Regions from separate parts of the Streptomyces sp. S6 genome, predicted to be linked through region 2. Evidence: riboswitches for the same ligand, from Rfam matches in the RefSeq annotation. Region 2 holds a riboswitch; the other holds the start of a gene.
The links. Region 2 has a riboswitch for ZMP and ZTP ahead of ACVNF4_RS11890 (bifunctional 5,10-methylenetetrahydrofolate dehydrogenase/5,10-methenyltetrahydrofolate cyclohydrolase). Riboswitches for the same ligand answer to the same signal wherever they lie in the genome.

Region 1: linked by a shared signal. The riboswitch ahead of ACVNF4_RS10405 (glycine hydroxymethyltransferase) and the one ahead of ACVNF4_RS11890 (bifunctional 5,10-methylenetetrahydrofolate dehydrogenase/5,10-methenyltetrahydrofolate cyclohydrolase) in region 2 are both predicted to bind ZMP and ZTP.

What each region holds. Positions count from the first base shown of each region.
Region 1 is NZ_JBTYMC010000053.1:16,374-27,980, reverse strand. Features, by position in the region: gene ACVNF4_RS10430 (thymidylate synthase) at 1-637, opposite strand, end outside; gene ACVNF4_RS10425 (DMT family protein) at 649-1,494, opposite strand; gene ACVNF4_RS10420 (hypothetical protein) at 1,621-1,977, shown strand; gene ACVNF4_RS10415 (glutathionylspermidine synthase family protein) at 1,986-3,167, shown strand; gene ACVNF4_RS10410 (hypothetical protein) at 3,246-3,434, shown strand; ZMP/ZTP riboswitch at 3,439-3,526, shown strand; gene ACVNF4_RS10405 (glycine hydroxymethyltransferase) at 3,564-5,009, shown strand; gene trpS (tryptophan--tRNA ligase) at 5,716-6,729, shown strand; gene ACVNF4_RS10395 (2'-5' RNA ligase family protein) at 6,897-7,472, shown strand; gene ACVNF4_RS10390 (decaprenylphospho-beta-D-erythro-pentofuranosid-2-ulose 2-reductase) at 7,475-8,230, opposite strand; gene ACVNF4_RS10385 (FAD-binding protein) at 8,283-9,647, opposite strand; gene ACVNF4_RS10380 (ACP S-malonyltransferase) at 9,864-10,853, shown strand; gene ACVNF4_RS10375 (acyl-CoA dehydrogenase family protein) at 10,864-11,607, shown strand, end outside.
Region 2 is NZ_JBTYMC010000064.1:1,102-12,708, forward strand. Features, by position in the region: partial or broken gene ACVNF4_RS11860 (ATP-binding SpoIIE family protein phosphatase) at 1-117, shown strand, start outside; gene ACVNF4_RS11865 (alpha/beta hydrolase) at 145-1,203, opposite strand; gene ACVNF4_RS11870 (endoglycosylceramidase) at 1,400-3,250, shown strand; gene ACVNF4_RS11875 (YncE family protein) at 3,297-4,541, opposite strand; gene ACVNF4_RS11880 (TetR/AcrR family transcriptional regulator) at 4,719-5,396, shown strand; gene ACVNF4_RS11885 (glycosyltransferase) at 5,398-6,609, opposite strand; gene ACVNF4_RS11890 (bifunctional 5,10-methylenetetrahydrofolate dehydrogenase/5,10-methenyltetrahydrofolate cyclohydrolase) at 6,696-7,529, opposite strand; ZMP/ZTP riboswitch at 7,562-7,645, opposite strand; gene ACVNF4_RS11895 (hypothetical protein) at 7,697-8,074, shown strand; gene ACVNF4_RS11900 (nuclear transport factor 2 family protein) at 8,078-8,452, opposite strand; gene ACVNF4_RS11905 (hypothetical protein) at 8,620-8,925, shown strand; gene ACVNF4_RS11910 (type III PLP-dependent enzyme) at 8,988-10,154, opposite strand; gene ACVNF4_RS11915 (IucA/IucC family protein) at 10,151-11,607, opposite strand, start outside.

The DNA.
Region 1 (11,607 bases), on a different contig from region 2:
TGTCGTAGATGTGGCAGTCCCCGCCGGTCCAGATGAAGTCGCCTGGTTCGAGGCCGGTCTGCGCGGCGACCATGTGCGTCAGCAGCGCGTAGCTGGCGATGTTGAAGGGGACGCCGAGGAACAGGTCGGCGCTGCGCTGGTACAGCTGGCAGGAGAGCTTGCCGTCGGCGACGTAGAACTGGAAGAACGCGTGGCAGGGGGCGAGCGCCATCTCGGGGAGCTGGGCGACGTTCCACGCGGAGACGATCATCCGGCGGGAGTCGGGGTCGCGGCGCAGGGTCTCCAGGACCTCGCTCAGCTGGTCGATGTGCTGCCCGTCCGGCGTCGGCCAGGAGCGCCACTGGACGCCGTACACGGGACCCAGTTCGCCGTCGGCGTCCGCCCACTCGTCCCAGATCGTGACGCCGTTGTCCTGGAGCCACTTCACGTTCGAGTCGCCGCGCAGGAACCACAGCAGCTCGTAGACGATCGACTTGAGGTGCACCTTCTTCGTGGTGACCAGCGGGAACCCCTGGGAGAGGTCGTAGCGCAGTTGGTGCCCGAAGACACTCCGGGTACCGGTGCCCGTCCGGTCGGCCTTGGCCGTCCCGGAGTCGAGCACGCGTCGCAACAGGTCTTCGTACTGGGTGTCCGCCACGTCGGCCGAGTCTACTGGGACGCCTGTGAAGCGGTCGCCTCCTGCGGCGCCTCCCCGAACCGCGCCAGCGCCAGCGCCCCCACCACCGCCACCGCGAACCCCAGCACGGCGAGCCACGCGAGCCCCTCCCGCGTCCGGTCCCCGAGCCAGATCACCCCCACGGCGGCCGGTCCGACGGTCTCCCCGATCACCATCCCGGCCGTCGCGGCGGTCACCGACCCCCGCTGGATCGCGGAGGTGAGCAGCAGAAAGGCCGCACCCCCACCCACCAGCACCGGGTACGACGCCGGGTTGCCCAGCAGCGGCACCGGCCGCAGCGAGTCGATCAGCCGCACCCCCACCTCCACCACCCCGAACCCGAACCCGGCGCCGAGCCCCAGCGTGAGCGCCCGCCCCCGCTCCGGCAGCCGCCCACCGCAGAACCCGAGCAGCAGAATGCAGACGGCGGCACCGAGCACCGTCCACCTCAACGCGTCCGACCCGTGCCGCGTGCCCTCCTCGCCGGAGGCCAGCCCCAGCATCGCGAGCCCCGCGCACACCACCGCGACGGCCGTCCACTCCGTCCGGCTCAGCCGCACCCGCAGCATCCGCGCCGCCACCACCGCCGTCACCGCGAGGCTCGCCGCGAGCGCCGCGCCGACCGCGTAGATCGGCACCGACCTGAGCGCGAGCACCTGGAACACGAACCCCAGCCCGTCGAGGCCGAGCCCCGCGACGTACCGCCACTGCCGGACGGCCCGCAGCAGCAGCGCGGCCTCCCCGCCGCCCGGCCCGCCGGCCGCCGCTTCCCTCGTGGCCACCGCCTGCCACACCGTCGCCGTACCGAAACAGACCGCCGCCGCCAGCGCACACACCATGCCGAACATCACAAACGGACTGTAGGGGAGGGGGCGGTGCCGGGGGCTGCCGTACACGGACTCTCACCGATCTCTAGGCTGGTGACCGAACGCATGACCTAAAAAGCGACACGGGGAGACATGGACATGGCGGACACACCCAGAAGGCTTCGCTCGGGCACGGTCGTCCTCGGCGGCGTCGGCATCCTCGCGGTGGCCCTCACCGCCTGCTCCTCCGACGCGGACAAACGCTGCGTCGACCGCAACAGCTACAACGCGGCGAAGGGCTACAAGATCGTCTCCGACCGGAACTGCAAGTCGTCCAAGAGCACCACGGTGTCGTCCTGGTACCACGGCGGCACGAAGAACGGCTCGTGGGTGAAGGACGGCTCCTTCAGCAACTCCCGTTCGGGGTCGGGGAGTTCGAGCACGAGCGGCGGCAGCGGCGTCGACCGGGGCGGGTTCGGCGGCAGCGACGGCGGCCACGGCAGCTCCGGCGGCTGAGCCGCGCCGTGATACGCCACACCATCGAACCCCGCCCCCACTGGCAGCGGACCGTGGAGGAGCAGGGGCTGATCTACCCCCTCTCCCGGCACGCGGACGGCGAACTGCGCCCCTACTGGGACGAGAGCGCCTACTACTCCTTCACCCTCGACGAGGTCGAGACCCTGGAGGAGACCGTCGAGGACCTGCACCGCATGTGCCTCGCGGCGGCCGACCACATCGTCCGCGCGCACCGCTTCACCGACCTCGGCATCACCGACCCCCGGACCGTGGCCGCCGTCACCGAGTCCTGGCACCGCCGCGCCGAACTCCCTTCCCTCTACGGCCGGTTCGACCTGCGCTACGACGGCACCGGCCCGGCGAAGCTGCTGGAGTACAACGCCGACACCCCCACCTCGCTGGTCGAGGCGGCGTCCCCCCAGTGGTTCTGGATGGAGGACCGCTTCCCCGGCGCCGACCAGTGGAACTCCCTCCACGAACGCCTCGTCGCCGCCTGGAAGAGACAGGGCGCTCTGCTGCCGCCCGGCAGCCCCCTGTACTTCGCGCACTCCACCGCCGACGAACTCGGCGAGGACCTGATGACCGTCGCCTACCTCAAGGAGACGGCGGAACAGGCGGGGATCGACACGGACTGGATCCCCGTCGAGGACATCGGCTTCGACCGCCTCTCCGGCAGGTTCGTCGACAACAAACTCAGGTTCATCCGCAGCTGCTTCAAGCTCTACCCCTGGGAGTGGCTCACCACCGACCGCTTCGGCGAGCACGTCCTCGACACCCTCGACAACGGCGGCGGCACCGGCACCACCCTGTGGATCGAGCCCGCCTGGAAGATGCTCCTCAGCAACAAGGCGCTGCTGGCGATCCTCTGGGAGCTGTATCCCGGCCACCCCAACCTCCTCCCCGCCTTCCTCGACGGCCCCCGCGAACTGGCCGACGCCGGGTACGTCTCCAAGCCGCTCCTGGGCCGCGAGGGCGCCGGGGTCGTCGTCCACCCGGCCGGCGCCGCCGTCGTCGTCCGCGACGAACCCTGCTGCTATCAGCAACTGGCCCCCCTGCCCGCCTTCGACGGGAACCACGTCGTGCTGGGGGCGTGGACCGTCGAGGGGGAGGCGGCGGGGCTCGGGATGCGGGAGTCGGCGGGGCTGGTGACGGACGAGTACGCGAGGTTCGTGCCGCACGTCATCCGGTGAGTTTGAGACTTTTCGGCGATCGACCAGGAACGTTCGCCGAAAAGTCTCACAGGGTAGGTCAGTGAAACCATAGAAGCCATGACGACCGCGAAATTCGTGCTCGAAGTGACCGTCGACCCCGAACGCCCAGCCGAAGAACTCGGCCGGGCCCTGCGCTACTGGGGCGGAAACCTCCACCACTACGACCTGAAACCCGGCGACGGGTCCGCCATCTATGACTCTGTTCACCGCGAAGTGGGCCACTGGCGGATCGAGGCCACCGGGTAGGCTGGCCGAGGGCCGTGACTGGCGCGCTGGGATGGGACGGACCATCGGGGAGCGGCCCGGAATCACCAGTGCCGTGCGCCTGGGCCGAACCTGAACACCGAACGCCGTAGCCCTACGTCCGGAGGTCTCATGTCCGAGCCCCTCTCCACCCAGTCCACCGCGTTCCGCGCGGCCCTCGACGTCATCCGCGCGGTGGAGCCGCGCGTGGCCGACGCGATCGGCCAGGAGGTCCACGACCAGCGCGAGATGCTCAAGCTGATCGCGTCCGAGAACTACGCCTCCCCGGCGACCCTCCTGGCCATGGGGAACTGGTTCAGCGACAAGTACGCCGAGGGCACGGTCGGCCGCCGCTTCTACGCCGGGTGCCGCAACGTCGACACCGTCGAGTCGCTCGCCGCCGAGCACGCCCGCGAGCTGTTCGGCGCCCGGCACGCGTACGTCCAGCCGCACTCCGGGATCGACGCGAACCTCGTCGCCTTCTGGGCCGTCCTCGCGGACCGCGTCGAGGCGCCGTTCCTGGAGAAGACCGGCGTCCGCCAGATCAACGACCTCTCCGAGGCGGACTGGGCCGAGCTGCGGCAGGCCTTCGGCAACCAGCGGATGCTCGGCATGTCCCTGGACGCGGGCGGCCACCTCACCCACGGCTTCCGCCCCAACATCTCCGGCAAGATGTTCCACCAGCGCTCCTACGGCACCGACCCGGCGACCGGCCTCATCGACTACGACGCCCTGCGCGCCCAGGCCCGCGAGTTCAAGCCGCTCATCCTCGTCGCCGGGTACTCCGCGTACCCGCGCCTCGTGAACTTCCGCCTCATGCGGGAGATCGCGGACGAGGTCGGCGCGACCCTCATGGTCGACATGGCGCACTTCGCGGGCCTCGTCGCGGGCAAGGTTCTCACCGGCGACTTCGACCCCGTCCCGCACGCCCAGATCGTCACGACCACGACCCACAAGTCCCTGCGCGGCCCGCGCGGCGGCATGGTCCTGTGCGACGACTCCCTCAAGGACCAGGTCGACCGGGGTTGCCCGATGGTCCTCGGCGGCCCGCTGCCCCACGTCATGGCCGCCAAGGCCGTCGCCCTGGCCGAGGCCCGCCGGCCCTCCTTCCAGGACTACGCCCAGCGCATCGTCGACAACTCCCGCGCGCTGGCCGAGGGCCTGATGCGGAGGGGTGCCACCCTGGTGACCGGCGGCACGGACAACCACCTCAACCTCATCGACGTCGCCACGTCCTACGGTCTCACCGGCCGCCAGGCGGAGTCGGCCCTCCTCGACTCCGGCATCGTCACCAACCGCAACGCCATCCCCGCCGACCCCAACGGCGCCTGGTACACGTCCGGCATCCGCATCGGTACCCCGGCACTGACGACGCGTGGTCTGGGCGTGGGCGAGATGGACGAGGTGGCGGGCCTGATCGACCGAGTCCTGACGGCGACGGAGGCGGGGACGACGAAGTCGGGGGCGCCTTCGAAGGCGGCCCACGTCCTGGACGAGAAGGTGTCCCAGGAAATCGCCCAGCGAGCGACGGATCTGGTCCAGGGCTTCCCCCTGTACCCGGAGATCGACCTCGGCTGAGCCGGCCACAAGACCACCCGACGCTGGGTGAGTGCCCACTGGGTCGGGTGGTTTTGGTGGGTGGGCGGCTGCGGGTTCGTTGTGGTTGTTCGCGCAGTTCCCCGCGCCCCTAAGGAGGCGGCTGCGCCGCCATGGCCGCGTACTCGTGTTCAGGCTTCCTCGGCGCCGGGTATGCGCCCACTGGCTCGGGTGGTTTTGGTGGGTGGGCGGCTGCGGGCTTGTTGTGGTTGTTCGCGCAGTTCCCCGCGCCCCTAAGGAGGCGGCTGCGCCGCCATCGTCGCGCGCCCGCACCCTCAAACACCGGGCCCTCCTCCAACACCGCGCACTCGCACCCCCGAACGCCGGGCCCTCTTCCAGCACCGCGCGCCCGCATCCCCGAACGCCGGGCCTTCTTCCAGCACCGCGCGCCCAATCTCCACGAACGCCGGTTGAGTGCCCACCAACTCAGCCACCCTCTCCGGCCACCGGCCGCGAAGGAGCCGAAGGGGCGCGTCGGTGTCGAGGGCGCGGGCGCGCGGAGGCCCGAAGGGCTGAGCACGGTCGTGTCCTCGACACCGACTTGGGCGCCCCGTAGGCGAGAGAGCCAATGTCACAGCCCCGCGCGCCAGCCCGACAACCAACGCCCACAAAAAACCAAACCCCTCAACGCCGGCCCCCCAACCCCACCCGTTCCCAACCGCCCCCCAAGACCTGAGACAATGACCCCATGGCCTCTGCTCGCCCCCGCGTACTCTCCGGCATCCAGCCCACCGCCGGCTCGTTCCACCTGGGCAACTACCTGGGTGCCGTCCGTCAGTGGGTGGCGCTCCAGGAGTCGCACGACGCGTTCTACATGGTCGTAGACCTGCACGCGATCACGATCCCGCAGGACCCGGCGGAGTTGCGGTCGAACACTCGGCTCGCGGTGGCGCAGCTGCTCGCGGCGGGGCTGGACCCGGAACGCTGCACGCTGTTCGTGCAGAGCCACGTCCCGGAGCACGCGCAGCTCGCGTGGGTGATGAACTGCCTGACGGGGTTCGGCGAGGCGTCGAGGATGACGCAGTTCAAGGACAAGTCGGCGCGGCAGGGCGCGGAGAGCGCGAGTGTCGGACTGTTCACGTACCCGATCCTCCAGGTCGCGGACATCCTGCTGTACCAGGCGAACGAGGTGCCGGTCGGTGAGGACCAGCGGCAGCACATCGAGCTGACGCGTGACCTCGCGGAGCGGTTCAACGGCCGGTTCGGGGAGACGTTCACGATTCCGAAGCCGTACATCCTGAAGGAGACGGCGAAGATCTACGACCTTCAGGACCCGGCGGTCAAGATGAGCAAGTCGGCGTCCACGCCGAAGGGTCTCATCAACCTCCTCGACGAGCCGAAGGCGACCGCGAAGAAGGTCAAGAGCGCCGTCACCGACACGGAGACGGTCGTCCGCTTCGACACCGTGAACAAGCCCGGCGTCAGCAACCTGCTCACCATCCACTCGACGCTGACCGGCAAGAGCATCGCCGAGCTGGAGGCGGAGTACGAGGGCAAGATGTACGGCGCTCTCAAGACGGACCTCGCGGACATCGTCGTAGATTTCGTGACCCCCTTCAGGGAGCGCACGCAGCAGTACCTGGACGACCCGGAGACGCTGGACGCGATCCTCGCGAAGGGCGCGGAGAAGGCGCGTTCCGTGGCCGCCGAGACCCTCGCCGCCACCTACGACCGGGTGGGTTTCCTCCCCGCGAAGCACTGACCCGCGAAGCGCTGAGCGCCCGCGCGCACAGGACCGTCACCGGCGTCCGCCGGTCAAGAGCGCTGCACATCACTCCGGCCACGCCTGCCCGTACGCGGGCCGTGGCCGTACAGTCGATAGCCGGACGGCACGGACACCGGCAGCACAACCAGACGACAGGAGACGACGTGGGGACCGTAACGATCGGCGTGTCGATCGCGGTCCCGGAGCCTCACGGCAGCCTGCTCCAGGAGCTGCGCGCGAGCTTCGGCGACGCCGCCGCGCACGGCATCCCCACGCACGTCACTCTGGTGCCGCCGACGGAGGTCGACGGTGACGCGCTCCCGGCGGTCCAGGCGTACCTGACGGACGTCGCCCGCGCGGGCCGCCCGTTCCCGATGCGCCTGTCCGGGACCGGCACGTTCCGCCCGCTCTCCCCGGTGGTCTACGTCCGGGTCGTCGAGGGTGTCGAGGAGTGCGCCCGCCTCCAGCACCAGGTCCGTGACGCGTCCGGGCCGGTCGCCCGCGAACTCCAGTTCCCGTACCACCCGCACGTGACGGTCGCCCACGGCATCGACGACCCCGCGATGGACCGCGCGTTCGAGGAGCTGTCCGGCTACGAGGCCGAGTGGTCCTGCACGGGCTTCTCCCTCTACGCGCAGGGCCCCGACGGTGTCTGGCGGACCCTGCGGGAGTACCCGTTCGGCACCGCGACGGTCCCGCCGCAGGCGTCGGCGCCGGTGGACTCGGTCCCCAGCCTGTAGACCTACACCGGCAGCCTCCGGAACACCCCCCGCGGCACATGCCGCAGCGCCGACATCACCACCCGCAGCACCCCCGGCACCCACACCGTCTCCGCCCGCCGCCGCAGGCCCACCTCGATGGCCGTCGCGACCGCCTCGGGCGTGGTGGCGAGGGGCGCCTCCGGGAGGCCCGCCGTCATCTTCGTCCGCACGAACCCGGGGCGGACGACCATGACGTGCACGCCGGTGCCGTGGAGGGCGTCGCCGAGGCCCTGGGCGAACGCGTCGAGGCCGGCCTTGCTGGAGCCGTAGATGAAGTTCGCGCGCCGGGCGCGTTCCCCGGCGACGGAGGAGAGCACGACGAGCGACCCGTGGCCCTGCGTCTGGAGCGCGCGGGCGGCGACGAGGCCGGAGGAGACGGCCCCGGTGTAGTTCGTCTGCGCCACGCGCGCGGCGGCGAGGGGCTCGCGCTCGTCCTGCGCCTGGTCCCCGAGGACGCCGAACGCGAGGAGGACGACGTCGATGTCCCCCTCCGCGAAGACCTTCCCGAGCGCCGTCTCGTGGGACTCGGCGTCGAGCGCGTCGAAGGCGACCGTACGGACGTCCGCGCCGAGCTTTCGCAGTCCGGTGGCGGCGTTCTCCAGCGCGGGGGAGGGGCGGCCGGCGAGCCATACCGTGCGGGTGCGGCGGGCGATGAGGCGGCGGGCGGTGGCGAGGGCGATCTCGGAGGTGCCGCCGAGGATCAGGAGGGACTGGGGGAGGCCGAAGGCGTCTTTCACCGTGACTCCGTTTCAGATTTCACCGTGACTTGTTTTTAACTGAGTCTCATTTTTAGAGGGACAGTCGGCGCGCGAGGTCGGACACGAACACCCCGCGCGGGTCGAGCTGGGCGCGCAGTTCGCGGAAATCGTCCACGCGCGCGTACATCGCCGCCAGCAGCTCCGGCCGCAGCCGGGAGTCCTTGGCGAGGTACACGCGCCCGCCCGCGCCGGCGACCTCGTCGTCCAGCTCGTCCAGGAAGCCCGCGAGGCCGGGCAGGGCGGCGGGGATGTCGAGCGCGAGGGTCCAGCCGGGGCGGGGGAAGGACAGCCACCCGGGGTCGCCGTCCCCGAACCGCTTGAGGACCGCGAGGAACGACGGGCAGCGCCGCTCGGAGATCCGCCGGACGATCCGCCGCAGCGCCTCCTCCTGCCCGTGCCCGACGACGAACTGGTACTGCACGAACCCGGCCCGCCCGTAGATCCGGTTCCAGTGCGGAACGCCGTCCAGGGGGTGGAAGAACGTGGAGATCCGCTGGAGTTCACCGGCACGCGTGCGGGGGGCCCGCCGGTACCAGAGCTCGTTGAAGGCGCCGACGGTCGTGCGGGTCAGCAGGCCGCCGGGGAGGAAGGCGGGAGCGGCGGGGAGCGTCGGGGGGCGAAACGCGAGGGGGTGCGTGCGCGCGCGTGCGGAGAGGGCGTCCAGGGGTGCGTGGTCGCCGCGCGTGAGGACGGCTCGGCCGGTGGACGTCCCGCGCGCGAGGAGGTCGATCCAGGCGACGGAGTACCGGTGGTGCCGGTCGCTCTCCGTCAGCTTGGCCATCAGGTCGTCGAGGTCGGCGGCGCGTTCCGTGTCGACGGCCATCAGGGACGTCTCGACGGGCAGCAGGCGCACGCGCGCGGTGAGGATCACGCCGGTCAGGCCCATGCCCCCGGCGGTCGCGTCGAACAGGGGGGTGCCCTGGCGGACGGTGCGGACCGTGCCGTCGGCGGTGAGGAGCTCGAACGAGGGGACGTGCCGGGCGAAGGAGCCGGACGCGTGGTGGTTCTTGCCGTGGATGTCGGCGCCGATCGCGCCCCCGACGGTGACGTACCGGGTCCCCGGGGTGACCGGCACGAACCAGCCCAACGGGAGCAGGACCTCCATCAGGCGGTGCAGGGAGACGCCCGCGTCGCACAGGACGATCCCCTCGGAGGCGTCGATCGCGTGCACCTTGTCGAGGCCGGTCATGTCCCAGACGGCGCCGCCCGCGTTCTGCGCCGCGTCCCCGTACGCCCGTCCCAGGCCCCGGGGGATCCCTCCCCGGGCCCCGCAGCCCCGGACGGCCGCGACGGCCTCCTCGTACGTCCCTGGGCGGATCAGGCGGGCCGTGGAGGGAGCGGTGCGGCCCCATCCGGTGACGGAAACTCCGGTGACGGAAGCGGTCTCGGCAGGCATGTCGGCGACCGTAGCGCCCCTTTGCGGGCGTTTAGTCCTGAAACCTCGTCAACATCAAATCCACTCCCCGAAATGGGTGATAAATGGGTCTCCACCCCCGGTGTGCGCGCCCGCGTCGCTCCCCTGTGCCGCCGCGCGCTCTGCCGTCGTGCGGACGGCGTGTGCTTGCGTGGGGGCGAGTGAGGGCAGCCGGGTCGGCCGAGTTCGGGAGTCGCCGTGGGGAACGATCGGTTGGTGGTCCATGCGTTCGCGGGGCAGGGGGACTTCTCGCTGGCGCCGCTGGTGGGGGTGCTGGACGCGCAGGACGTCGTGGAGGAGGCGTTGCAGGAGGTCGCCGCCGAAGGCGACCCGGTGGCGCGGGAGTTCGGGGTGGGGCCGGTCGTCTCGCGGCTGCTGAGCGGGGAGTTGAGAAGTTCCCGGGAGCTGGCGGACGGGCCGGTGGGGACGCCGCAGTACGCGCTGTTCGCGTGTTCGGTGGCCGTGCACCGGGCGCTGTGCCGTTCGGGGTTCGCCCCGGACCGGGTGGTCGGGATGAGCTTCGGCGACATCGCGGCCTGCGTGGCGGCGGGGGTGCTGGACGTCGCGGACGGCACCCGGATCGCCTGCCTGGTGGCCCGCGCGCTGAGGGGCCACCCCGGCGGGATGCTCCTGGTGGAGCCCCCGGCGGCGGACGACGGCCCGGAGGCCGAGGCGTACCGGCTGCTGGCCGCCCTGCACCTCCCCGGCCTCGTGCTGGCCTGCGTCAACGACGACCGCCGGGTCGTCCTCACCGGCCCGTCCGACACCGTCGGCCTCGCCGAGCAGCTCCTCCTCGGGCTCGCCCTGCCGGTCGTCCGGCTCCGGCTGCCGTTCCTGTGCCATCACCCCGAACTGGAGGACGACGCACGGCGGTTCGTCGAGAGCATCCGGGACGTGCGGGTCGACGCCGCCCGACTGCCGGTGTACTCCTCGCTGTTGGGCCGGGCGTACCGGCAGGGCGACGACGTGCGGGAGGTCCTGTCGTACGGGCTGACCCGGCCGGCCCGGTTGCCGGGGGTGCTGCGGCAGGCGGTGCGCGGTGGTCCGGCGGTGGTGCTGGAGGCCGGTACGGGGAGCGCGTTGACGCGCAGCGCACGGGAGTTGTTCGCGGGGCGGGACGTGACGGCGGTGGCGCCGTTGACGATGGGCGGGTTCGCCTGGGCGGCGGGGGTGCCGAATGGGCGGTGAGCCTCTGCCGGTGGAGGGTGGTGATATCACGTCAGCTCTGCTGCGCTGTGCGGCTGTTCTCGGGGACGCCGGGCAACTCCTGGCCGACATCGGCCGGTTGGCGGACGTCCAGGCGAGGGCGGCGGTGCGGCGGCCCGCGCTGCACCTGGCGCTGGCCAACCACTACGTGCTCTGCCTCAACGCGGTCGTCTCCTTCGGGGCGCGGGACGACGCCTGCCTCACACCGGCCCGTGAGGCGCTGGAGCGAGGGGCCGCGAAGGGGGTGTTCCTGGTGACGGAGGTCGGGCGGGCGGGCAGTCACCTCGGGGCCCGCACGACCGCCGAATTCGATCCGGGCACAAGGGAGTTCGTGATCGACACGCCCGACGCGGACGCCGCGAAGTTCTCCGGCGTGCGGCCCGACGAGGTGCCCGCGTTCGGTGCGGTCATCGCGCGGACGGTGGTCGGGGGCGTGGACCGGGGGACGTTCGCGTTCCTCGTGGACCTCACGGACGGCGAGCGGGCCACGCCGGGTGTGGAGTTCTCGGCGCCGCTCACGGCGAGCGCGCTGCCGCTGGCGTACGGGCTGATCCGGTTCCGGAACTGCCGGGTGCCGTACGGGCGTTGGCTGTCCGACGGGGCATGGGTCGACGCGGCGGGGCAGTTCACCGACCCCTCGGGCCCACCCGGCGCCCGGCTGCGCCGGACCATGTCGGTCGGGCAGGCCCTGTGGGCGACGGTGCCGTCCGTGATGGCGGCGATGGCCGGGCGGGCG
Region 2 (11,607 bases):
AACTGGGAGGCGACCGGAGGGCGGGGGATCCTGCTGGTGGAGGCGGTGTCGGAGGCGTGGGGGACGGTGCCGGTGAGCGGGGGGAAGCAGGTGTGGTGCGAGATGCGGTTGGGGTGAGGTGCGGGTCCGGCGGGGGCTGTGTCGTCAGCGAGGTGCCCTCAGCCACTGGCTGAGCATCGTGAAAGCCTCCGGATACTCCGCCTTCCACGTGTTGTAGTTGTGGCCGCCGCTGCTCAGCAGTTGCGTGCGGATCTCCACCTGCGTGCCCGCGGCGGCCGCGACGAACTGTTCGATGGAGGAGGCGGGGCTCAGCCGGTCCTGGCGGGACGTCGCGAGGAAGAGGCTGACGCGCGCCTTCGTGCCCTTGACCATGTGGGTGGGGGAGTTGAGGCGGCGGACGGCGGGGTCGGTGAGGACGTCGGGGTCGCCGGTGAGGGGATCGGGGTCGAGCGCGGCACCCGCACCGAAGACCTTCGGGAACTGGAGAGGCAGCTTCACCGCGCAGAACCCGCCCGTCGAGTAGCCCGCGACACCCCACCCACCGGGCCCGGACAGCGTCCGGAACTTGGAACGGATCAGGTCGGGGACGTCGTCGGAGAGCCACGTCGCGACCTTGTGGTTCGGCAGGTCACTACAGTCCGTGTCGACACTCCCCGGGTTCACGACCGGCATCACGAGGATGAACGGGTGCACGGTCCGCTGCGCCAGCAGGTCAGCGAAGTCACCGGGCATCCCCCCGTGCTCCAGCCACGACTGAGGCGATCCCGGCACCCCGTGCAGCAGCATCAGCACCGGGAACTTCTTCGTGCGGTACGCGGCCTCGTCGTACTCCGGCGGCGTCCACACCAGCACCTGTCCGGACAGCAGCGACTTCTTGCCCCGGAAGTACGTGTCGAGCACCCCGCCCTGCGTGCCCTTGCTGAACTTGGCCCGGTTGACGGGCGGCCCCGGCATGGTGATCGCCGTGGCGTTGCCGGTGCCCATCAGGTCGTCCCAGGAGGCGTACAGGCCGTAGCTGTTGTTGATCCACACGGCCACCACGGAGATCGCGGTCAGCTGGCACACCCCGATCATCACCGCCTGCACGACCCACCGCACCACGCGGGGTCCGCGCACCCTCGCCCACAACGCGATGGTCACGACCACCGCCAGCGCGGTCGACGCGACGAGGACGACGAAGAACGCCGTTCCGGTCAGCGACATGACCACCTCCAGAATCCCTGAACTGCAAACTTTGCTACTTCTGTACCGAAGAGACGGTATACCGACTGTTCCTGTTCGCCATGCGTAGGTAAAGGATCATTCGGGGGTCGTGACGGAGGCGGGGCGGTAAAAGTGGAAACTTACTCATGAGTCATAAGTCTTGACGCTGTCTTGAAAGCACCCGACTGTAAGGGCCATGCCGAAGATCCGGGCCCGTCTGCTCCCTGTTCTGGTCGTCCTCTGCGGATTCTCGACGGCGCCGGCCTCCCCGGCCGCCGCCGCCCCTGTCCCCGGCTCCCTGCCGTTCGACGGCACCGCCCTCACCGTGTCGAACGGCCGCTTCGTCGACGGCGCCGGCCGCGAGGTCGTGCTGCGCGGCTACAACGTCTCCGGCGAGACCAAGCTCGCCGAGAACAACGGCCTGCCCTTCGCCTCCGTCGCCGACGCCAGGAAGTCGGCCCAGGCCCTGCGCGCTCTCGGCGGCGGAAACTCCGTCCGCTTCCTCCTCTCCTGGGCCTACGCCGAACCCGTCCGGGGCCGGACGGACGCCGCCTACCTCGCGGCGGCCACCGCCCAGATGGGCGCCTTCCTCGACGCCGGGATCCGCGTCTACCCCGACTTCCACCAGGACCTCTACTCCCGCCACCTCTTCAACACCGGCAGCTGGTACACCGGCGACGGCGCCCCCAAGTGGGCTGTGGACCTGGGCGGTTACTCCCGGGAGTCCTGCGGCATCTGCATCATGTGGGGCCAGAACATCACCCAGAACTCCGCCGTGCAGGCCGCCCAGTACGACTTCTGGCACAACAGGTACGGCCTCCAGGACAGCTTCCTGGACACCGCCCAGAAGGTGATGGCCCACCTCAAGCAGAACCTGACGGCGGACCAGTTCGCCGGCGTCCTCGGCTTCGACCCCTACAACGAGCCCTACGCCGGCAAGTACGACTCCGGTGAGAACAGCCGGAGTTGGGAGAAGAACGTCCTGTGGCCGTTCTACGTTAAGTTCCGCGCCCGCATGGATGCGGCGGGCTGGCAGGACAAACCCGCCCTCGTCGAACCGAACCTCTTCTGGAACGGCAACGTCAGCAAGCAGGAGGGCGGTCTCCTCGACGTCGGCACCCTCGGCTCCCGGTACGTCTTCAACACCCACTTCTACGACCAGAAGGCCATCTCCGGCATCCTGATGTGGGGCAACGCCTCCAACGGCCAGTACGTGGGCGACTTCGGCACCGTCCGCGACCGCGCCACGGCCGGCGGCACCACCGCGATCGTCAGCGAGTTCGGCCACCCCCTGAACGGCGTGGTCGCCGGCAAGGCGCCGACCGTCCTCAAGGCGATGTACCAGGCCCTCGACTCCCGCGTGAAGGGCGGGAACTGGTGGACCGGACCGGCCAACTCCGGTTCCGTGCTGTCCGGTTCGCAGTGGCAGTGGGACATCTACCACGGCCGCCACCGCGAGTACATGAACGACAACCCCGACAAGCTCGTCACCGCCGCCGACGGCTGGAACGACGAGGACCTCTCCTCCGTCCGCCTCGACGACTCCGGCACCCCCGTCCTGCGGCAGGACGCCCGGCTCCTCGACCGGGTCTACCCGAGCGCCACGGCCGGTACGACGCTCGCCTTCACCTACGAGGACCGCTCGCGGGACGGCTCGACCGTCCTGACCTGGAACCCGGTCCCGAGCACCCTGCCGAACGTGTCCTCGCTCGTCGGCTCCGGGCAGTACAGCGTGCTGGTGTGGCGCTCCGGCGGCGGCTCGGCACCCACCGAACTGCACCTCCCGGCGTCCTTCCCGACCGCGACGACCACCGTCGTCTCCGACCTCGGGACGGTGTACGGGCCGGCCCCCTACAGCGCCGCCACGAAGATCGGGGCCGCCGCCGAGCCCGGCGGCACGGGCAGCCGGCGACTCCTGCTGAACACCGCCGACTCGGGCACCCTGCACTACGCGCTGGTCACCAACGGGGCGAGCGCGCCGTCCGCCGCCGCGCTGGCCGCCGCGCGGACGGAACTGGCGAACTGGGTGGCGCAGAAGTTCGGTTGAGCACGCGACCGCGCCCCCTGGTCTCAGGGGGCGCGGCCGTCCGTGATCAGGACGGGCTCGTCCACGTCGCGGCGACGTGCCCGATCCGCACGCGCTGCGGATGGTCGCCCACCGGGACCGACGTCAGCTTCTGGCCGGTCGCGAAGTCGATCGCAGTGACCTGGTCCGCGCCGCTCTCCGAGATGACGCACGCCTTGCCGTCGCCGCTGACCGTCGCCCAGTACGGCTTGGAGGCGGTGACCAGCGGGCCCTCCTGGAGGGTCGTGCGGTTCACGACGGTCGCGTAGTCGTCCATCGTGCCCGCGACGCACAGCTTGCTGCCGTCGGGGCTCATGGAGAGGCCGTGGTGGCGGGAGTCGTTGACGAACGTCGTGCGGTCGTCGCTGGTCGCCGGGTTCTTCGGGAGGGTCTTCGTACGGGTGATGCGGTCGGTGGCGAGGTCGTACTCGAAGAAGCCGTTGAAGAACGACACCTGGAAGTACAGCTTCGACTCGTCCGGCGAGAAGACCGCCGGGCGGACCGCGTCCGAGAAGTCCTTCAGGCCGATCGCGTCCAGCTTCGGACGCATGTCGATGATCTTGACCTGCTGATAGGTGTTCGCGTCGACGACCGTGATGCGCCGGTCGCCCTTCGTGAAGTCCTGCCAGGGCGCGTCGAGGTTCGTGTTCACGTCCCCGATCGCCATGTTGTAGATGTACTTGCCGTCCTTGGTGAAGATGTTCTCGTGCGGCTTGTCGCCGGTCGCGAACTTCCCCAGCTGGCGGCCCGTGTCGATGTCCAGCACGTGCACGGTGTTGGAGATCGAGGCGGAGACCGCGACACGGGTGCCGTCGGGGGAGACCGCCATGTGGTCCGAGCGGTAACCGGACACCGGGAAGCGCCAGTTGATCGCCCCGGTGGCGAGGTTGATCGAGACGACGTCGGCGAAGCTGGGGCGGGAGACGACCACCGACGACCCGTCGGGCGTGGTGTACATGTCGTCCACGTACTGGTCGTGCCCCTCGCCGACGCCGTTGCGGATCGCCATGTAGTAGATCCACTTGATGGGGTTGGCGTTGATCTCGGCGATCCGCTGAGCCTTGTCGGGGATGACGTTGATCCGGCCGATCTTCGCGAAGTCGCCCGTCGACTTGATGACGTCGGCGGTACCGTCCCAGTTGTTCCCGACGAACATGACCTCGCGCAGGTCCGCCGCGTCCGGGGCGGCCTGTGCGGAGGCGAGGGGGGCGGCAAGGGTCAGAGTGAGAGCGGCGGCGAGCGTACACAGGTGCCTGGGTCGGACAGCAGGCATGGGGAGTGTTCTCTCCTTCGGGGGCGGTGACATGGGTGAACACGGCTCCGCCAGATCTGAAGACGTGCGGATTCAGACCTGACTTACTGGAAAGTAAGGAGGGGGCGGGGTTCGCCACAAGACTGCTGACACGACAAAATCGGCGCAGGCACGGAACAGAACGGAAGAGGAGGACCATTGGCGGGCAGGCTGAAAGGGCCGACCGGCCGGTACGGCGGGAGGAGCGCGGAGGAACGACAGGCGGAACGCCGCCGCCGGTTCCTGACCGCCGCGCTGGAGCTGTTTGGCGGGTCACCCGGCTACCGCAGCACCACGGTCGCCGCCCTCAGCGAGGCCGCGGGCCTGTCCACCCGCCAGTTCTACGAGGAGTTCCGCACCCTGGAGGACGTCCTCGCCGCCCTCCACCTCCAGGTCAACGACTGGGCAGAGGAGGCCGTCCTCGACACCTTCGCCGCCGTCGACAGCCTCCCCCTCGTCGAACGCGTCACCGCGATCTTCCGCGCCTACGCCCGCAACGTCACCACCGACCCCCGCCGGATCCGCATCACCTTCGTCGAGATCGTCGGCGTCAGCCCCCGCCTCGAATCCCAGCGCCTCGCGCGGCGTGCCCGCTGGATCGACCTGATCGTCACCGAGGCGAGCGCGGCCGCGGCCCGGGGAGAGGCCGTCGACCGGGACTACCGCCTCCCGGCAACCGCGTTCATCGGCAGCGTGAACGGACTGCTGCACGACTGGAGCGCGGGGTGGGTGGAGGCGGCGCTGGACGAGGTGGTGGACGAGCTGGTGCGGCAGTTGCTGGGGATTCTGCGGCCGGTGGGGGAGTGGCCGGTGCGGGAACCGCCGGTGGGCCGCTGACTCACCCGAGTCTCCCCACCGCCTCCACCACCCTCGCCACCCCGTCCTCCGCCCGCACCCGTTCCCCCAACTCCCGTGCCCGCTCGGCGAATCCGCGTTCCCGGGTGGCCCGCCTCAGCGCCCGCGCCAGCCGTTCGGCAGACAGCCCGCCCAGCGTCAGCGACTCCGGGGCCACCCCCAGCGACACCAGCCGCCCCGCCCAGAAACCCTCGTCGAACTGGATCGGCACCGGCACCGACGGCACACCCGCGCGGATGCCGGCCGCGGTCGTCCCGGCGCCGCAGTGGTGGACGACCGCCGCCATGCGGGGGAAGAGGAGGGAGTGCGGTACGTCGTCGACGGTGAGGAGGCCGTCGCCCTCCACCGCGAGATCCGCCCAGCCCCGCTGGACGACGCCGCGCAGCCCCGCCAGGCGCAGCGCCCGGGCGATCTCGGCGCTCAGGCCCGCCGGGTCGGGGACCGTCGCGCTGCCCAGGCCGATGAAGACGGGAGGGGGCCCGGCGTCGAGGAACTCCTTGAGACGCGCGGGGAGTTCGGCCGAGGTGTCGTAGGGCCACCAGTAGCCGGTGACGTCGAGGCCGGGGCGCCAGTCGGTGGGGCGGGGGACGACGAGGGGGCTGAAGCCGTGCAGCATCGGGCGGCGGGGCCGGCGCAGGCGGCGCGGAGGACGGGGGACGCCGAGGCGGGCGCGGACTGCCGGGAGGGCGGGGGCGAAGACGTGGTCGACGGAGCGGTCGACCACGTGGCCGAGGAGCAGGTTGAGGTGCGGTCCCAGGGAGCCCGCGGCGAGCATCGGAGGCGCGAAGTGGCGGGTGGCGGCCAGGGGTTGGAGGGGGAGATCCAGCGCCGGGAGGCCCAGGGCGTCCGCGACGGCGTGGCCCAGCGGGGACACGGACGCCGACAGCAGCAGCGCATCGCTCTCGCGGGCCGCCTCGACGACGTCGTCCGCCATCTCGGCGACCAGGGAACGCGCCAGACCCACCACGCGAGCCAGTTTGCCGAGGCCGCTGGTGCTGCGGTGCAGGGCCCGACCGCGGGCGGACTCCAGCTCGGCGCGGGGGTCCACGGGGAGGGCGTGGAAGGCCACCCCGGACCCCGCGACGAGGGGCTCGAAGCGGGCGTGGGTCACCAGGGTGACCTCGTGCCCGGCGCCCGCCAGGGCGTGCCCGACTCCGGTGAAGGGGGCCACGTCACCCCGGGAACCCGCTGTCATGATCGCGACTCGCACGATCGACAGTATGGCGGCGGGAGCCCCGAGAACGACCTACCGGAAAGCGCCAGTTCACCCGGTGAGCCGGGTCACTTCACCCCTTGCTGCCGGGCGGCGGCCTCCACCGTCTGCTCCAGCAGCGTCGCGATGGTCATCGGACCGACCCCGCCCGGCACCGGCGTGATCAGCGAGGCCCGCTCCCGCACCGCCTCGAAGTCGACGTCCCCGACGTTCCCCGCGTTGTACCCGGCGTCGATCACCACAGCCCCGGGCTTGACCGCGTCCCCGCCGATCAGCCGGGGTCGCCCGACGGCGGCGACGACGATGTCCGCCTCCCGCACGACCCGGGACAGCTCCCTCGTCCGCGAGTGGCAGTACGTGACCGTCGCGTCCCGGGCCAGCAGCATCATCCCGACCGGCTTGCCCAGGATCGCGCTCCGGCCGACGACCACCGCCCGCTTCCCCGCCGGGTCCACCCCGTACTCGTCCAGCAGCCGCACGATCCCTCCCGGCGTGCACGACACGAACCCCGGCAGGCCGAAACTCATCGCCGCGAACGACGCGAAGGTGACGCCGTCGACGTCCTTCTCCGGGGCGATCGCCTCGAACGCCGCCCGCTCGTCGACGTGTTCGCCCATCGGGTGCTGGAGGAGGATGCCGTGCACCCCGGGGTCCGCCGACAACTCCGTGAGCCTCGCGACGAGTTCGGCGGTCGTCGTCCGCGCGGGGAGTGCGACGTGACGGGACTCGATGCCCGCCTTGCGGCACCGGTTGCGCTTCATCCGGACGTACGTCACCGACGCCGGGTCCTCGCCGACGAGGACGGTCGCCAGGCAGGGCGGGGTGGGGAGTTGGGCCGCGCGCTTCGCCGCGTTCTCGACGATGCGGGCGGCCGGGGCGGTGCCGTCCATCAGCTGGGCCATCGGTGCACGCTCCTTGAGCGGTCGACTTCAGTGGTCGTCGCCCAGGCGCGCGGCAGGAGTTCAGCCGGGCCGCTCCCCGGTGGTGACCCACCTCAGCGCCAGTCACGGCCCGGGGACAGGGTAAACCAGGTGACCCGGGTGACGCGGGGAGTGAAGGATCACCGGCGATGGATGTTCTTGTCTGCGGCGGATGTGGCGCCGAACTCACGGTGCCGGTGGAGGAAGTGGCGCTGCCGGTGCATGCGGGGCAACAGGTGGCAGGCGGTGCTGGTCCACCTTCTGGTCGCGGCCGACGGTTGGATGCCTCGGTGTGGCTGTATCTGGCGTTCATGCCTCCCGACCGGGACGTGCTGCCGGTGCCGGCGTCCGGGGGGTTGCCCGAGGGGGTGTGGCGGGACCATCCGACGCCGGACCGTCCGTACCGCGTGCCGCTGCGGCCGGACCAGCGGGTGTTCCGGCGCCGCCTCGCCCGTCACCCGGCCGTGCGGCGGCCCTGGCTGCGGGCGGTCCACGACCAGGGGTGGCGTGGGGGCTGGGGTTTTTGAGGGTCAGCCCTGCGGCTCTTCGTCCCACGCCTGGATCATCGTCTGCCGCACGATCTTGCCGTCCCGCAGGGACACGGCGGACTCGGCGAGGACGCGGGTGCCGTCGGCGTAGCGGCAGGACTCCGTGTAGGCGAGTTCGTCGCCCTGGACGACGCAGTGTTCCAGTTTGTGGGTCATGTCCCTGCTGTAGACGTCGTCGAGCATCCGGGCGATCTCGGCGCGGCCGTGCAGGACGAGGGGGTGGCTGGGCTGGGTGTTGCGGTCGATGACGTGGATCTCGGCGTCGTCGGCGTACAGGGACAGCAGGCCGGCGGAGTCGGAGGACTCCTCGATTCCCCTGCGGAGGGTCTCGGTGTCGAAGGTGGTCGCGGTGCCCATGGTGATGACCTCCTGGGGAGGGCCGCGGGCCGAGACGGGGACGGGCCGTAGGGCCCCCACTCCTACGAGCGTCCTCCGCCGTCCCGGTCCCGGCAAGCGCTCAGCCTGTCGAGTGAGCGCCGCTCACCACCCGTTACCGGCCGGGTGCCCGGCGCGTTCCTGAGGGCATGATCTCCACTCGACGCATGCTTGCCGCCGCCGCTCTCGCCGCCGGGGTCGCCGGTCTCGCCGCCCCGATGGCGAGCGCCGCGGACGCCGTCCCGGCCGACGGCAAGGTCAACCCGATCGCCCTGCTCGACGACCTCGCCGTCAGCGACATCCCCGCCGAGCACCAGGACAAGATGCCCCGCGTGTCCAGCCAGGTCAGCGAGGTGAAGAAGCTCGGCGGCATCCCCAACGAGCTCGGCCAGCTGCACCAGCTCACCGACCTCGCCGCCCCCGTCACGGGGCTGCTGCCGGCCATCGAGGGCTGAACGCGCCTGGACAATGGCACAAGGGCCGCCCGGCCGGGCGGCCCTTCCTCATGCCGTGACCTCTAGCGCAGGAACCGGAACCCCGGCCGTGGATGCATCAGGAAATCGTGGTGGGAGATGTTCCACGCGTACGCCCCCGCCATCGAGAACGCCACCCGATCCCCGGCCCGCAGGCCGGGCGCCGGGACACCCCGGGCCAGTTGATCCTTGGGCGTGCACAACTGCCCGGCCAGCGTGACGAGTTCGCTCTCGGTGCGGGCGCGCGGCCACGGGTGTTCCCACTTGTCGACCGGCAGGACCACGCACGGCTGGTCGTGGCCCTTGGTCGCAGGGGTCCGCATGTGGTGTGTGCCGCCGCGCACGACCGCGAAGTCCTCGCCGTGGCTGCGCTTCACGTCCAGCACCTCGGTGACGTACCACCCGCAGTAGGCGGTGAGTGCCCGCCCAGGCTCGATGCGCAGCGTCAACTCCGGATGCGCGTCGGTGAGGTGAGCCAGCCCCTGCCCGTACGCCGCCCAGTCGAACCGCCGCTCGGGATCGCCGTAGTCGACGGCCATTCCGCCCCCCACGTTGACCTCGGCCAGCGGCACCCCGAGCCCGGTGGCCCACTCGACGACGGCCCGCGCGACGGCGACCTGTGCCGGAGCGTCGAGTCCGCTCGCCAAGTGGGCGTGGATGCCGAGGAGTTCGAGGTTCCCGTACGTCCCTGAGGCGAGCACGCGGGCGACGGACGCCGCCTGCTCGGGGTCCATCCCGAACGGCGTGGGCCGCCCGCCCATCGCGAGCTGACTGCCCGACAGGGACCCTTCGGGGACGGCGAGGTTGACCCGGGGCAGCACGGAAACCCGCCGCCCGCCCGCGAGTTCGGCGAGCATCCGCAGCTCCCCCTCGCTCTCCACGTGGAACCGCTCGACTCCGGCCGCCAGCGCCCCGGCCACCTCGTCCGGCGTCTTCCCCGGCCCTCCGAACGCCAGCGCCCGACCGGGCACCGCCCCCGCCACGTGGGCGAGTTCCCCCCCGGACGACACCTCGTACCCGTCGACGTACGGCCCCAGCGCCCGCAGGATCTCCGCCTCCGGGTTCGCCTTGGCGGCGTAGTACACCTCGACGCGAGGCGGCAACGCGGCCCGCACGGCGGCGGCATGGTCGCGCAGTGCCGCCAAGTCGTACACGTACGACGGAAGTTCGGTGGCGGGCAGGGTCAGGGCGTACTCGTGCACCCGGTTCATCGGACCACGCTCCCCGAGAGGTGCAGCGCCTTTGCGAGCGGCGAGGCGAGGCGTACGTACCCCGCCTCCCGGTCGGCCTTGCGTGCCCAGCGGGTCAGGAGGTTGGCCTTCGCGGGCAGCGGCACCCCGGCGAGGAGGGCGGCGAGCCTCGGCGGGCATCCCTCGCGCTCGGCGTACCGGGTGAGCGCCGACCGGACGCCCGCCCACAACTCGCCCTCCAGGGACGGGTGGAGGTCCGCCAGAGCCGCGAGCAGTTCGGCGACGTGGTTGACGAACAGGCAGTACACGACCCGGTCCCAGCCGCGCAGCGCGTCGTACGTCATGGGGTCCGCGACGTCCGGCGGGAGGGCGGCGAGCGCGTCGGAGTGGTGCTCGGGGAGCAGCTTGGTGCCCTCCAGGTCACGGAAGAGGACCTGGGCCGGCATGCCGGTGGGGCCGACGCAGACCAGGACGTTCTGGAGGTGCGGTTCCAGGACGAGTCCGTGGTCGAAGTAGGCGGCGAGGACGGGCGGGAGGAGCAGGTCCAGGTAGGCCGACCACCAGGCGAGCGCCGTCTCGGGGGAGCCGTCCGGCAGGAGCCGGGCGATCTGGGCGTCACCGGTCGGGAACTCGTCGGCGACGGCCGCCGCGAGGAGGGCCGTGGTGCCGGGGGCCAGCCGCCGGGGGAGTCCCTCGCGGACGATCACGCCGAACCCCTCCAGGAGATCCCGGTCCGGGGTGCCGCCCTGGCCGGGCAACGCCAGTGAACGGTAGGCGGGTTCACGCAGCACACCGGTTCCCGGGAAGCGTTCCGCGAGGTCGCGGAGCGCCGGATCGAGGAGGCGGGTCAGGGCCACGGCCCCCGTCAGCTCGTAAGTGCTGTTCTTGCGCAGACAGTTCGTGATCCGCACGTTCAGGCTGAACTTGAGGAACGTCTCGCCGTCGTACAGGGTCCGCACGGACGCCGTCGCCGCGAACTCCCGGCCCCCGGTCCCGAGGTCCAGGACGTCACCGTGCTCCAACGCGGCCAGCAGCAGGGGGTGTTCGCGCAGATGCTCGTACTGCCAGGGGTGTACCGGCAGCAGCCGGTACCCCTCGGGCGCCTCGCGCAGTCCGTCCAGCGCGTCGGGCGCCCACGCCTCGGCGCTCTCCTCGGCGAGCAGCTCCGGCCGGACGGCGAGGTACCGCAGCGGGAACGTCGCCCTCGCCTCCGGCGCGAACGCGGCCCAGTCGCGCGGGTCCCCGGTGCGGGCCTTGGGGGTGGGGTGGAAGCGGTGGCCGAACAGCAGCGACTGCTCGGACGCCAGGTAGGGATCGTCAACTGCCTTGCCGTGCACGCCTGTCAGTGCCGACGCGATCGCCTCGTGGCTGGAGGCGACCTGCGCGAGGAACTCGTCGTTGCGCACCCCCGTCCGCAGCGACAACTCCGCGCGGGTGAGCTCGGCGAGCCGGCGCCAGTCGATCTCCGCCCAGC